3 regions of the Parabacteroides sp. Y3-G-102 genome follow, and region 2 is predicted to be linked to each of the others. Evidence: riboswitches for the same ligand, from Rfam matches in the RefSeq annotation. Region 2 holds a riboswitch; each other region holds the start of a gene.
What was found. Region 2 has a riboswitch for thiamine pyrophosphate ahead of NBH16_RS20385 (sulfide-dependent adenosine diphosphate thiazole synthase). Riboswitches for the same ligand answer to the same signal wherever they lie in the genome.
Positions count from the first base shown of each region.

Region 1: linked by a shared signal. The riboswitch ahead of NBH16_RS13780 (TonB-dependent receptor) and the one ahead of NBH16_RS20385 (sulfide-dependent adenosine diphosphate thiazole synthase) in region 2 are both predicted to bind thiamine pyrophosphate.
Region 3: linked by a shared signal. The riboswitch ahead of thiD (bifunctional hydroxymethylpyrimidine kinase/phosphomethylpyrimidine kinase) and the one ahead of NBH16_RS20385 (sulfide-dependent adenosine diphosphate thiazole synthase) in region 2 are both predicted to bind thiamine pyrophosphate.

Region 1 is NZ_JAMOKU010000025.1:68,705-73,108, forward strand. Features, by position in the region: gene pnuC (nicotinamide riboside transporter PnuC) at 1-295, opposite strand, end outside; gene NBH16_RS13780 (TonB-dependent receptor) at 330-2,528, opposite strand; TPP riboswitch at 2,571-2,681, opposite strand; gene rimP (ribosome assembly cofactor RimP) at 2,919-3,386, shown strand; gene nusA (transcription termination factor NusA) at 3,391-4,404, shown strand, end outside.
Region 2 is NZ_JAMOKU010000056.1:18,137-22,540, forward strand. Features, by position in the region: gene NBH16_RS20375 (DUF3440 domain-containing protein) at 1-724, shown strand, start outside; gene NBH16_RS20380 (IbrB-like domain-containing protein) at 708-1,232, shown strand; TPP riboswitch at 1,323-1,419, shown strand; gene NBH16_RS20385 (sulfide-dependent adenosine diphosphate thiazole synthase) at 1,482-2,252, shown strand; gene NBH16_RS20390 (hypothetical protein) at 2,309-2,728, opposite strand; gene NBH16_RS20395 (DUF6769 family protein) at 2,799-3,203, shown strand; gene NBH16_RS20400 (efflux RND transporter periplasmic adaptor subunit) at 3,282-4,404, shown strand, end outside.
Region 3 is NZ_JAMOKU010000032.1:29,749-34,152, forward strand. Features, by position in the region: gene NBH16_RS15680 (BamA/TamA family outer membrane protein) at 1-1,174, shown strand, start outside; TPP riboswitch at 1,278-1,375, shown strand; gene thiD (bifunctional hydroxymethylpyrimidine kinase/phosphomethylpyrimidine kinase) at 1,370-2,218, shown strand; gene NBH16_RS15690 (thiamine phosphate synthase) at 2,211-2,807, shown strand; gene NBH16_RS15695 (thiamine phosphate synthase) at 2,798-3,526, shown strand; gene thiC (phosphomethylpyrimidine synthase ThiC) at 3,538-4,404, shown strand, end outside.

The DNA of each region.
Region 1 (4,404 bases), on a different contig from region 2:
TCCCCACGAAAAGCGGAAGGCTCAGATGGGTGTATAGGATACGGTCGGAGGGAAGACTGTCGTTTTCCGTGTGTATCTCATGTTTCTTCCGGGTCCATTGATAGAAACCGTATATGCTGATTCCTACGTAATAGGTTTGCAATCCCATGTCCGCATAAATCTTAGCGGACAGGAAGACAAAGACATACACGAGGGAGGTGAGGAATCCCACCACCCACATGCCCTTATGTTGTTTAATCTCTAGAAAGAGATAGAGCAGACCGGTTATTACTCCGAAGTATTCTAGCCAAACCATTTTAGTAATTGATAATTGATAATTGAAAATTAAGTTAGAATTTGAAGGTGATCCTGGCCATGGCGTTCGTGCCGGCTTGGGTGAAATAACCGTCATCCTTTTTACGTGTGCCGTTTTCGATATACGAGTATACCCATGCGTTGGTCTCGTACTTCTCGTTGAAGAGGTTGTTGATAGTCACGTCTAGGGTTATTTCTTTCATGAACTTAGGCTGGAAGGCGTAACCGATACGTAGGCTATTGATAAAGTAGGGATCGATGGAACGATCCTTGCTGCTTGAATTGTCTATGTATTGGCGGCCTACTATTTGTGAGTTGAAACTTGCGATAAACCCTTTGTAAACGAAATCGAACATGCTGTTCGCTATTAGATTGGGTGAGAAAGCTATATTCGTTGTGCCTAGATCATTGATCTCTTGTCCTCCGGTATCCCAATTATCCACGTATTCCACGAAATGCTTGATTTTATTTTGGCTGAGGGTTACGTTCGCGCTCCAATTTAGCCAAGAGGTGATTTGTACACCTCCGGTAAGCTCGATACCCATTCGGTAACTATCCTTTATATTGGAAGTGAGGGCCTCGCCGATCTCGCTGATCTTGCCGGTCAGGATCAATTGGTTGTTGTAATCCATGAAATAGAGATTGGCTCCAAACCGGAAACGGTCGTTACCAAAACTATAACCGGCCTCGTAATCATATAAGGTCTCGTGGGTAGGACGTTCCTCGGGGCCTGCCTCCGTGAAATTGTCACGGTTCGGTTCCCGGTTAGCGACGGAGAAAGAGACGAAGGCGTTATGGCCATTGTTATGGAAGTTTATTCCGGCTTTCGGGTTGAAGAAGTTCCAGTTCTTACGAATGTCCAGTCCTTCCCCGGCTTTGTCATCGTTTCCCTTAATGGTGTAATGGATCCCACGGTATTGTAAGTCCAGATAGCCGGTGAAAAGAGGGGAAAGACGTTGAGTCAATTTAGCGTATGCGTTGTAGTCTAATTTCTTACCGGTATTGCGATAATATTCGTAATCCGGTTGTGGCAAGACGTTTGCGCTTTTGGTCCACATTACCCGGCCAAAATGATCGCCTACATAGTTGTTGACGGCGGTTCCCAGCGTAAGGCGGGTATTGTCACGTTGATAGTTTGCGCTATAAACGGCTCCATAGAAATAATTGTCGAGCCATTTACGGCGCACAAGGTCCGTCTTTTTTACGGTATTACCCTCCGGATCGATATATTCCGGTAGTTTATAACTGCTGAATTTGGCTTTCGATTTATAATCCTCGTAATATCCATTTCCGTCGGTGTAATGAAGGGTCAGGTTCATATTCCAGAAATCTCCGATACGCTGGCTGGCCATTAAATGGTAGTTGTGTTGCCAATAATTATCCGTCTGATTGTTATAAAACTTCTTCACTCCATCTTCCTCATATTCTCCGCATGGATTATAGCTACGATCTGTGTCAAGTAAATAAGACGGAACACCGTTCCATGCTTGATAGGTCTTCTCGCTGTTCCCGAAGGCTTGGAATTTAATCAATGTATTATCGGCATAGAAAGCGGCGGAGGCATAGTAAGAACTCATACGGGCGGAGGCACGATCGATAAAGCCGTCGCTACGGATATTGGAGTAGCGGGCGTCGAAAGCGAAATGATCGTAAAGTAATCCAGTGCCGCCTTTTACCGTATGTTTCAGCGTACCGAAAGAACCTGCTGATACGGAATATTCGCCGTAAGGCTTTAAGGACGGTTTCTCGGTCTGCATGGCGACCGTAGCGCCAAAAGCCGCAGCTCCGTTCGTAGAGGTTCCGGCGCCTCGTTGGATCTGGATCGATTCTACCGAGGAAGCTATATCGGCCATATTAGCCCAGAATACGGTATGAGACTCGGAGTCATTAACCGGTACGCCATTGATCGTGATATTGATACGGTTCGCATCTGTACCCCGGATACGAAAACCGGAGTAACCGATACCCGTTCCGGCATCCGAGGTCATGATAACAGACGGGGATTGGGAGATAAGGAATGGGATACCTTGCCCGTTGTTCCGGCTGCTTAGTTCTTGTTTGGAGATGTCGCTATAAGCTACCGGGGTCTCTTTCCCGACTTTGGTAGCGGTAATAACCACTTCATCTAAAGATACGTCTTTTGAGATTTTCAAGGAGTCGACCGGACTAGGCATTTGTGCCTTGGCGGTTGTAGCCAGCAAGGAGCCGGCCAAGATAACCAATACATTTTTCATCTTTTCATCTTTTTGCTTTAAAACTAAATAGATGAATAGAAAGGATCGGAGAAGCATGAATCCCTACGACAGCATTACCTGTACAGGTTCTATGGGTATGATCTCAGCCCGCTCCTTTCGTGAAGGATTCCGCGAGCACCCCTTCGTATTCGGCAGCAAAGATAGGCATAAAAATGTTAATAAATATTACTATCAATAGTAAATCGGATTTCTATAGATATTAATTCTGATTACTATCGATCGTAATCCGGTTTGTGTCGTATTAATTTTTTCTGCAAAAAGATGAGGATATTTTGAGAACTCATTGATTTTTTGTATATTTGCGGGCGATTAAGTGAAGTTGAGGAGGGGGCGGGTAGTCCCCTTCTTTTGTTCTTAACAGATATGTGTATGATAGAAAAGAAAGTGGTAAGCCAATTAGTAGAGGAAAAACTAGCCTCTTCAAGCAATTATTTAGTAGACGTAGTGATTAAACCGGGGAACCTGATAGTCGTTGAAATTGATAACGATGAAGCGGTAAGCATTGATGATTGCGCTGAGTTGAGCCGGTATTTGGAGGAGCATCTGGATCGTGACGTCGAGGATTATGAGCTGGAGGTTGGCTCCGCCGGCATTACTTCTCCTTTTAAGGTACTTCGCCAATACGTCAAGAACATCGGAAACGAGGTGGAGATGCTGTTGAAAAACGGCTCGAAGCTGACAGGTGTGTTGAAATCTGCCGACGAGAACGGTGTGGTTGTCTCTGTCGAGAAGAAGGTGAAACCGGAGGGCGCTAAGCGGAAGGTAACCGTGATAGAGGATGAGTCGTATACATTTGATGAAATAAAATATACAAAATACTTAATAAGATTCAAGTAAGATTATGGCCAAGAAAGAGGAAACAATCAGTATGATTGACACCCTTGCGGAGTTCAAGGAGTTGAAGAATATCGATAAAGATACGATGATTAGCGTTTTGGAAGATTCGTTCCGTAACGTGATCGCCAAGATGTTTGGCACGGATGAGAACTATGACGTGATTATCAATCCTGAGAAAGGTGATTTCGAGATCTGGAGAAACCGTACGGTTGTGGCTGATGATGAATTGGAGGATGAGAACTTGCAGCTTACGTTGACGGAGGCCCGTAAAATCGACGCCGACTGTGAGGTGGGCGAGGAAGTGACCGACGAGGTGCATTTCGCGGACTTCGGACGTCGTGCGATCTTAAACTTGCGCCAGACTTTGGCTTCAAAGATACTTGAATTGCAGAAAGACAGCTTGTACGCTAAGTATAAGGATAAAATCGGCCACATCATCGCCGCTGAGGTTTATCAGGTGTGGAAGAAAGAAATCCTGTTGCTGGATGACGATGGTAATGAGTTGCTACTGCCGAAATCCGAGCAAATCCCGACCGATTTCTATCGTAAGGGAGAGACCGTACGTGCGATCGTTCAACGTGTGGATAACTATAATAACAACCCGAAGATCCTTCTTTCCCGTACGGATAAGGTCTTCTTGCAGCGGTTGTTCGAGTTGGAGGTTCCGGAGATTAATGATGGCTTGATTACGATCAAGGCGATCGCCCGTATCCCGGGAGAGCGTGCCAAAGTGGCTGTCGAGTCATACGATGACCGTATTGACCCGGTGGGTGCTTGCGTAGGTATGAAAGGCTCTCGTATTCACGGAATCGTTCGCGAGTTGAGAAACGAGAACATTGATGTGATTAATTACACCTCAAATCTCTCTTTGTTTATCCAGCGTGCTTTAAGCCCGGCTAAGATCTCTTCTATCCGTGTAAATGAGGAAGAAAAGAAAGCTGAGGTTTATCTACGTCCGGAGGAGGTTTCTTTAGCGATCGGTAAGGGTGGTCTGAATATTAAGTTGGCTTGTATGTTG
Region 2 (4,404 bases):
TCGCAGAATGAATTATTCTATATATAACGCATATCCTATTTATGATTGGAAAACTCAGGATATCTGGATAGCGAACGGAAAGTTCGGTTGGACATATAATCATTTGTATGATTTGTATTATCAAGCAGGGGTGCCTTTGTCCCGGCAACGTGTGGCGAGCCCATTCATATCCCAAGCGATATCCACACTGTTCATTTACAAAGTTGTCGATCCCGACATGTGGGGGAGGATGGTTGGACGTGTAAACGGTGTTGGCTTTGCCGGTATATATGGGAATACCTCCGCTATGGGATGGAGGGCTATCAAGTGCCCAGCCGGGTTCTCTTGGGAGAAATATATGTATTTTCTCCTAAATACTTTACCCAAAGAAACTCGTGAGAACTATTTGAATAAGTTAAGAGTCAGCCGTAAATTCTGGAGAGAAAAAGGAGGATGCCTCAGTGAGGAGACTATCGCTAAGTTACGGGCGGCTAATATTCCTATCATTGTGGAAGAATGTACCGCTTACCATACGGATAAGAAACCGGTACGGATGGAGTATATCGATGATATCAATATACCTGAGTTTAAAGAAATCCCTACTTACAAACGTATGTGTGTTTGTATTTTGAAAAACGATCATACATGTAAGTATATGGGTTTTTCCCAGACAAAACGAGAAAGGGATATGAGAAAAGAAGTAATGGACAAATATAATTTTTATAAGCATGGGAAACTTTGTTAGTCCGGCATATGGTGTTAGGGCTGTCCCTATAGAAAAAATTGTAGCCAACAGCTATAACCCTAATATCATGGCACCACCGGAAATGCGATTATTGGAACTTTCCATTTGGGAGGATGGCTATACGATGCCTTGCGTCTGTTATTATCTTGAAGAGGATGATTTATATGAGATAGTAGATGGTTATCATCGTTATCTGGTTATGAAGCAATCTCAAAGGATTTATGATCGTGAGAAAGGAATGTTGCCTGTAACGGTGATTGAGAAAGATATTTCAAACCGAATGGCTTCAACCATTCGCCATAACAGGGCTCGAGGGATGCACAACTTGGAACTTATGACGGAGATTGTTACGGAGTTGGTCAAATCTGGGATGTCTGATAAGTGGATCATGCGTAATATTGGAATGGATAAAAATGAGTTACTTCGGTTCAAGCAGATTTCGGGATTAGCTGAATTATTCCGGGATAAAGAATTCGGTTGGTCTGATGACTGGTCGGAAGAAGATTAAGCTTCTTACATTTTGTTTGGCTGAGCGTTTTTTGCCTTTTATGGCTCTGTTGAGTACATATATACTAATTTTTTGTACATTTGCCCCCGACTTATCACATAGGGGTGCCCGAGTCATACGGGCTGAGATTATACCCATCGAACCTGATCCGGGTAATGCCGGCGAAGGGAAAATAAGGTAGAACTAGGAAATAAAGGGGGCGTTACCTCTATGTGCTCCCTGATGTTTAAACTTTAATTAGTTATTAAGATGGAACAGATTGTTTCAAGTGGAATCATTGACTCTTACTTCGAGAAGTTGAAGAGCAACTTGTCTGTGGATGTAGCGATCGTGGGAGGGGGACCTTCCGGTATCGTGGCCGCTTATTTCTTGGCGAAAGCCGGTAAGAAGGTGGCGTTGTTTGATCGTAAGCTAGCTCCCGGTGGAGGTATGTGGGGCGGCGCTATGATGTTCAACGATATCGTGGTGCAGGAAGAGGCTATCCCGATTATCAAGGAATTGGGCGTAAGCTATAAGGAAGGTGCTAACGGCACGTATATCATGGATTCGGTACATACCACTTCCGCTTTGATTTATCAGGCGACGAAGGCGGGCGCTACGATCTTTAACTGCTATTCGGTAGAGGACGTGGTGTTTCATAACGATGCCGTAGCCGGTGTGGTAGTGAACTGGGCTCCGGTAATCCGTGAGGGGATGCACGTGGATCCGTTGACGATCATGGCAAAGGCTGTCTTGGAAGGTACGGGGCATGATTGCGAGATTGCCCGTGTGGTAGCCCGTAAGAATGATATCCAATTGAATACACCGACCGGAGGCGTGATCGGCGAGCGTTCCTTGAATGTGGAGCTGGGTGAGCAGACGACGGTGGAGAACACGAAGGAGATCTACCCGGGATTATTCGTTTCCGGTATGGCCGCTAACGGCGTAAGCGGTAGCTTCCGGATGGGACCGATTTTTGGCGGTATGCTGATGAGCGGCAAGAAGGCTGCTGAGTTGATCTGCGAAAAACTTGGGAATTGAAAATTGAGAATTGAGAATTGAAAATTATTGATAGCTGTATCTTTAATTTTCAATTCTCAATTCCCAACGGTTTTTCCTTGTCTCAAGAATAAGAATCCCGTTATGATCAACGCCGTGGATAATCCCGTATAGAATACGGAAATGAAAGAATTCGGCAGTAAATGGAACGTGCGGATCGTGATCCCGAAAGCGATCATGAAGATCATGATAATCCAACCTTTCACGTCGAAGAAAGAGAACGGGCAATGTTTCCCGTTTTTCCGGGAGATCCGTTCGGAATGTTTATAGAAAAGCCGTTTAAAGACCAAATTGAAGAAAAGTAAGAAAACGATGGTCGCTTCCCCGATCTTGAATAACCAATAATGGGTATCGTTTAACCATGTGATGATACCGATGCGTAAGATATTGATACCGGCGAAAATCCATACGCAACCGGCGGTATATAATAATACCTTTTTATTTACTCCAAACTTCATCTATCTTTTTATTTACCGCAAACTTACAACATTCATGTAAAAAACGGAAAAATATCCTTATCTTTGTGCCATGCGTGAGAAAATGAAACAGAGGATTGTACAATACGTGGTGCTGATGGCCGGCATCTTGGCATTGCTTTCTGTGGTTATCCCTCACCATCATCACCGGGACGGGATGCCTTGTTATCAATCCTTGACCGCGGAGCAAGCGCATGGCGATAAAAGCACTGATACGCATGATTGCGGTTGCGACGGGCATAACTTGGCCTATTTCAGTACGCATATTTCTCATTTTATGGATGGAGATGTGGATATACATCTGATGCCGTTACTCGTCTTATTTGATTACATTTATCCACCTGAACCGGCGTTTTGCGGACAGCTCCTTGATCACGAGAACGCCCCCTACATTGAGTCGCTGCACGACACTTGGATAGTGAGTGCCTCGGGACTTCGTGCCCCTCCTATGTCTTGATATCTCGTTTGTGAGAGTGGGTGAGGACAGACTTGCCCCTATCTATTTATTATTAACGATATCAAGATTTTTTACACAATGAAGAAAATATATTTGGTAGGTGCGATGTGCGCTTACCTGTTTGCCGGTTGTGCGGGAAATGCGTCGCAAGCCGGACACGATGAGCATAATCATGAATTAGAGGCTCACGACCATGAGCATGAAGGTGAGGATCACGATCACGATCATGATCATGAGGGACATGAACACGAAGGCCATGACCATGAGCATGAGGCTGGTGGTACCCATCCCGGCGAGATTGTCTTTAAGAAAGCCTTAGCCGAGGCCGTTGGTTTGCAGACCGTAACGGTTAATCCCGCTCCTTTCACGGATGTGATTAAGACGAGCGGACGAGTAATGGCAGCGCAAGGGGAGGAGTCCGTGATCGTCGCTACCGTCCCCGGCGTGATCTCGTTTGGTAGCTTGCCGTTCGTGGATGGTACGGCGGTACGCAAGGGACAGGCCGTGTTGAGTATCGCTTCCAACGCCCTCTCGGATGGAGACGTGGCGGCAAGGGCTAAATTCGCTTATGAGACAGCGAAAAAGGAATACGAGCGTATGCAAGCCTTGGTAGGCGATAAGATCGTATCCGCCAAGGATTTCGAGCAGGCCCGCTTGAATTACGAGAACGCCAAGGTCGCTTATGAGGCGATAGCGGGAAAACAGACGGCGAAAGGCGTGTCTGTAGTCTCTCCCTTGAATGGTTACTTGAAGAACATCCAAGTGAAAGAGGGTGATTATGTATCCGTAGGCCAGCCTTTGGCTACGATCTCGCAAAACAATCGTTTGGTATTGCGTGCGGACGTGTCTGAGAGGTATTACAACGATCTTCCCATGATCCAAACCGCTAATTTCATGACTCCGTATGATAACGCTCTCTATAAATTGTCTGATTTGCGTGGACGGTTGTTATCGTATGGAAAGGCTTCCGATATGAACTCTTTCTATGTACCGGTGACTTTCGAGTTCGATAATAAAGGAGCGGTTATCCCCGGTTCTTTCGTGGAGATCTTTTTGTTGACAAAGCCGATGGAGAATGTCTTGAGTGTGCCTGTCTCCGCCCTTATCGAGGAGCAGGGCGTTTATTCGGTATTTATCCGTCTGGATGAGGAAGGCTATAAGAAGCAATGGGTGACGCTGGGAGCGAATAACGGCTCGGAGG
Region 3 (4,404 bases), on a different contig from region 2:
GGCGCAAGGCATTTCCAATGACACGATTCCGAAAGAAGTGCTGATGCTGGATGGTAAGCCTATGACCGAAAAGCAAATACAACGTTATCATAAACAATTACATAAAGACTCCATACGGGCCAACAAAAGGATCTGGTGGTCTATCCTTGGCGGACCGTCTTACACGCCGGAAGCCTCCTTTGGCGTAGGTGGCGCGGTTTTGGCTAGCTTTCGCTTAAACAAGAATGATACGATATCCCAACGATCGTTTATCCCTGCGGGATTTAACATTACCTTAAACGGGACGTTCGTTTTTGCCGGTGCCGGTACCTTATTCTTCAACGAGAATCGCTTCCGTATTTATATCAGTTACGGTTATCGGAACGAACCTTCGCATTATTTCGGGAAAGGCTATGAGACGATCGAGCAAATCGAGAAGAGCGACTCGACAACGAAATTCCATAAGAGTTCTTTCCAACTATATCCCCGTTTCGTATGGGAAGTTAGGCCTCATTTATATACGGGTCCTCTTTTTGATATTAATTTCAGCAAATCAGATGATATCAACCCGGTGATGGCCGAAGATCCTTATTTCAATAAGTTCAAACGAGATTATGTCAATATCGGTGTCGGCGGCTTGATTCAATACGATACACGAAATGACGTGGCGACCCCAAGTTCCGGTATGTTACTAAGCGCGATCGCTAAAGTGTATGGAAAGTATTTAGGCGGTGCATATAATTATGAGATGTTCGAGTTAGAATACCGCCAATTCCAGCAAGTATTTCGTCCTCGTAGCACCTTGGCATGGATCGCCAAGACACAAATCGGTGTGGGAAACGTTCCTTTTACGGAGCTTCCTTCGTTTGGCTCTCCTTTCGATCTTCGCGGATACTATTGGGGCAAGTACCGTGACAAGACCATGGCGTATGGGATTCTGGAGTATCGTCATATGTTCGGCAGCGTGGAGAAATATAAGAGCGGTAATTTCTGGGCGAAGTGTGGTTTTGTTGGCTGGGTCGGCACGGGTACGATCGGAAACGCTCCTATCGTAGACTGGAATAAATGGAAGTTCAACTACGGCGTAGGCTTACGTATCCAAATGCAACCCGGCAAGAACTTCCGCCTAGACGTAGGCAAAGACCCGAACCAAAAAGGGATGGCGGTTTATATGAATATGACGGAAGCCTTCTAAAACCAGAAGGCTCCCGTCTACGATTTATGGAAGTATAACCTTGCGTTAAAATTATCGTTTAAAAGCCGGAAATATCTTAATATCGATTTTTTTCACTAAGTTTGCGTCGTCGAAGGGGTGCCATACTATATGGGCTGAGATCATACCCTTACTACTTGATGCGGGTAATGCCGCCGTAAGAAAAACGAATGTTAGATGGATAAAAATGAAACGTACCGTTATCCGGTAGCTTTAACGATCGCGGGCTCTGATAGTGGCGGTGGTGCCGGAATACAAGCGGATATTAAGACTTTTTCCTCGCTGGGGGTTTTTGGAGCCTCGGCGATAACGGCTATAACCGCTCAAAACACACAGGGAGTGCGAGGGATCCAAGCGATCTCTCCCGAGATTTTGAGAGGACAAATCGAAGCTATTCTTGAGGATTTCATCGTAGATGCCGTAAAAATAGGGATGCTACATAACAAGGATGCCGTAAAGGTCGTATCTGAAACTTTACCTTCCTTCCAACAGACTTCTATCATTTTAGATCCAGTGATGATATCCACGAGCGGAAGTAAATTATTGGAGGATGACGCCATCCGAACCATCATGGATGAGTTGTTCCCTAAAGCGACACTGCTTACTCCGAATATTCCCGAGACGGAATATCTTTCCGGTATAAAAATCAATAACGAGGCGGATATCTTACTTGCCGCCCGGAAATTGCAGGAAAAAGGATGTAACGCTCTATTGATCAAGGGGGGGCATATTCCCGGAGTAGAAACGGTGGATCGGTTATTTATCAATGAGAATAATCCGATTTGTCTGGTCTCGCCAACAGTGGAGACCTTCAATACCCATGGAACGGGCTGTACGCTATCGTCCGCCATCGCCGCTTATATGGCACTCGGCCATTCATTGGTGGAAGCCGTACGATTAGCCAAGGAATATATGAATAACGCGCTCGTTCACGGGGCAAATGTATGCATGGGAAAAGGGCACGGACCTGTAAACCACTTCTTCTCACCCTCTGCCCTTCATAAAATCCGATGGAATCATGAATAAGCTGGTCGTAATTACTACACCTTATTTTTTCGCGGATGAAGCTTCTTTGATCGAACTTCTATTTGCGGAAGGAATGTCTCGTTTACATCTACGTAAACCGGATTGTAAACGTGATGAATTGGAGGGCTTATTGGATAACATCTCTCCGGCTTATTACGACAGGATCGTTCTTCATGATTGGTTTACCTTGGCAGAAGAAAGGGCTTTAGGAGGAGTCCATTTGAACAAGAGGAACCCGGAAGCTCCACCTTTATATAAAGGCAGTATAAGTCGTTCTTGCCATAGTCTGGAAGAGATTATCGAGTATAAACCGGTATGCGACTATGTATTCCTTAGCCCGATCTTTCAGAGTATATCCAAAGAAGGATATGGTAGCGGATTCCCCTTAGATGGATTGCGAAACGCGAAGGGCATCATCGATGATAAGGTGATCGCCTTGGGAGGAATCTGCTCACAAACAATAACGAAATTAAGAGATATCCCCTTCGGCGGTGTCGCCGTTCTCGGGGCCCTTTGGGGAAACGATCCCTCCCTTCTTGTTGCGGATCAACTCATAAAACAATTCAAACGATTACAAGTATGGCCTTAAATTATTATTTCGGATATGATGAGAATGGAAGAGTCGGTCGGAGAACAACCGGATTACGCCCTCCTTTTGGTGGGAGTAACCGCTTGATGTTTATAACGCATCGTACACCTAAATATACGGAATGCGACGAGGTACGCATGGCAATCCAAGGAGGATGTTCGTGGATACAATTGCGTATGAAAGACGGGATCTATGAGGATACCGTACGTAAATGTGCCACTATCTGCGCGGACGAATGTGAGCGAATCGTGGATTTCTGCGTAAACGATGATCTGGAAGCCGCCGTGACATGTGGCGCTACGGCTTGTCATCTAGGCAAGAATGACATTCCCTTGGATATCGCTTGGGAAGTACTGAAAGACAAGTTGGATTCCAATGCCATCTTCTATATCGGGGCTACGGCGAATACCTTTGAGGATATCCGGCTGGCCGTAGAACGAGGCGCCTCGTATATCGGACTAGGGCCGTATCGCTTTACGGGTACCAAGAAGAATTTGAGTCCCATCTTAGGCTTGGATGGTTATCGTAAAATAATCGCTCAATGCAAGGAGGCTGACATTGATATTCCTATCTTCGCGATAGGTGGTATTACGCTGGAAGACGTAGGCCCTTTGATGGAGACGGGTATAACCGGAATCGCTGTTTCGGGCGCGATTATCAATGCCCCCGATCCCGTGGAGGAAACCCGCCGGTTTATTGAGGAAATCAATAAGTACTAAACTAAATACATATGGCTACTAAAAAGAATATGCGTATTTCCTATCCGTCCTCGGAAAAGATTTATGTCCCGGGCGAGATCAATAAGATCAAGGTTGGTATGCGTAAGATTAAATTGTTGGACACGGTAACCTTGGATGAGCATGGAGAGCGAATCTTCAAGAAGAACAATCCGGTAATCGTTTACGATACGAGCGGCCCGTATTCCGACCCCAAGATATCGATTGATATCGCTAAAGGACTTCCTCGTATACGTGAGGAGTGGTACGGTAAGCGTAAAGATGTGGTTCAATTGCCGGAATTGACTTCCGCTTATGGTCGTGAGCGATTGGCGGACGCGAGTCTGGATTCTCTCCGTTTTCCCAAGCGACACTTGCCTTTCCGGGCTAAAGAGGGTAAGAATATCACCCAGATGTATTATGCGAAGAAGCGTATTATCACTCCGGAAATGGAGTACGTGGCGATTCGTGAGAACCAGCAAATCGAGGCTTTGGGACTGAAGTCGTATATCACGCCGGAGTTCGTCCGCAAGGAAATCGCCGCCGGTCGCGCGATCATCCCGGCGAATATCAATCACCCGGAAGCCGAGCCGATGATTATCGGTAAGAAGTTCTTGGTAAAGATCAATACCAATATCGGTAACTCCGCTCTTTCCTCCGGTATCGACGAGGAGATCGAGAAGGCGATATGGAGTTGTAAATGGGGCGGAGACACGTTGATGGATCTCTCTACCGGCGATAATATCCATGAGACGCGCGAGTGGATTATCCGTAACTGCCCGGTTCCGATGGGTACGGTTCCTATTTATCAAGCCTTGGAGAAGGTGAATGGTAAGGTAGAGGACCTTTCTTGGGAGATCTATCGGGATACGTTGATCGAG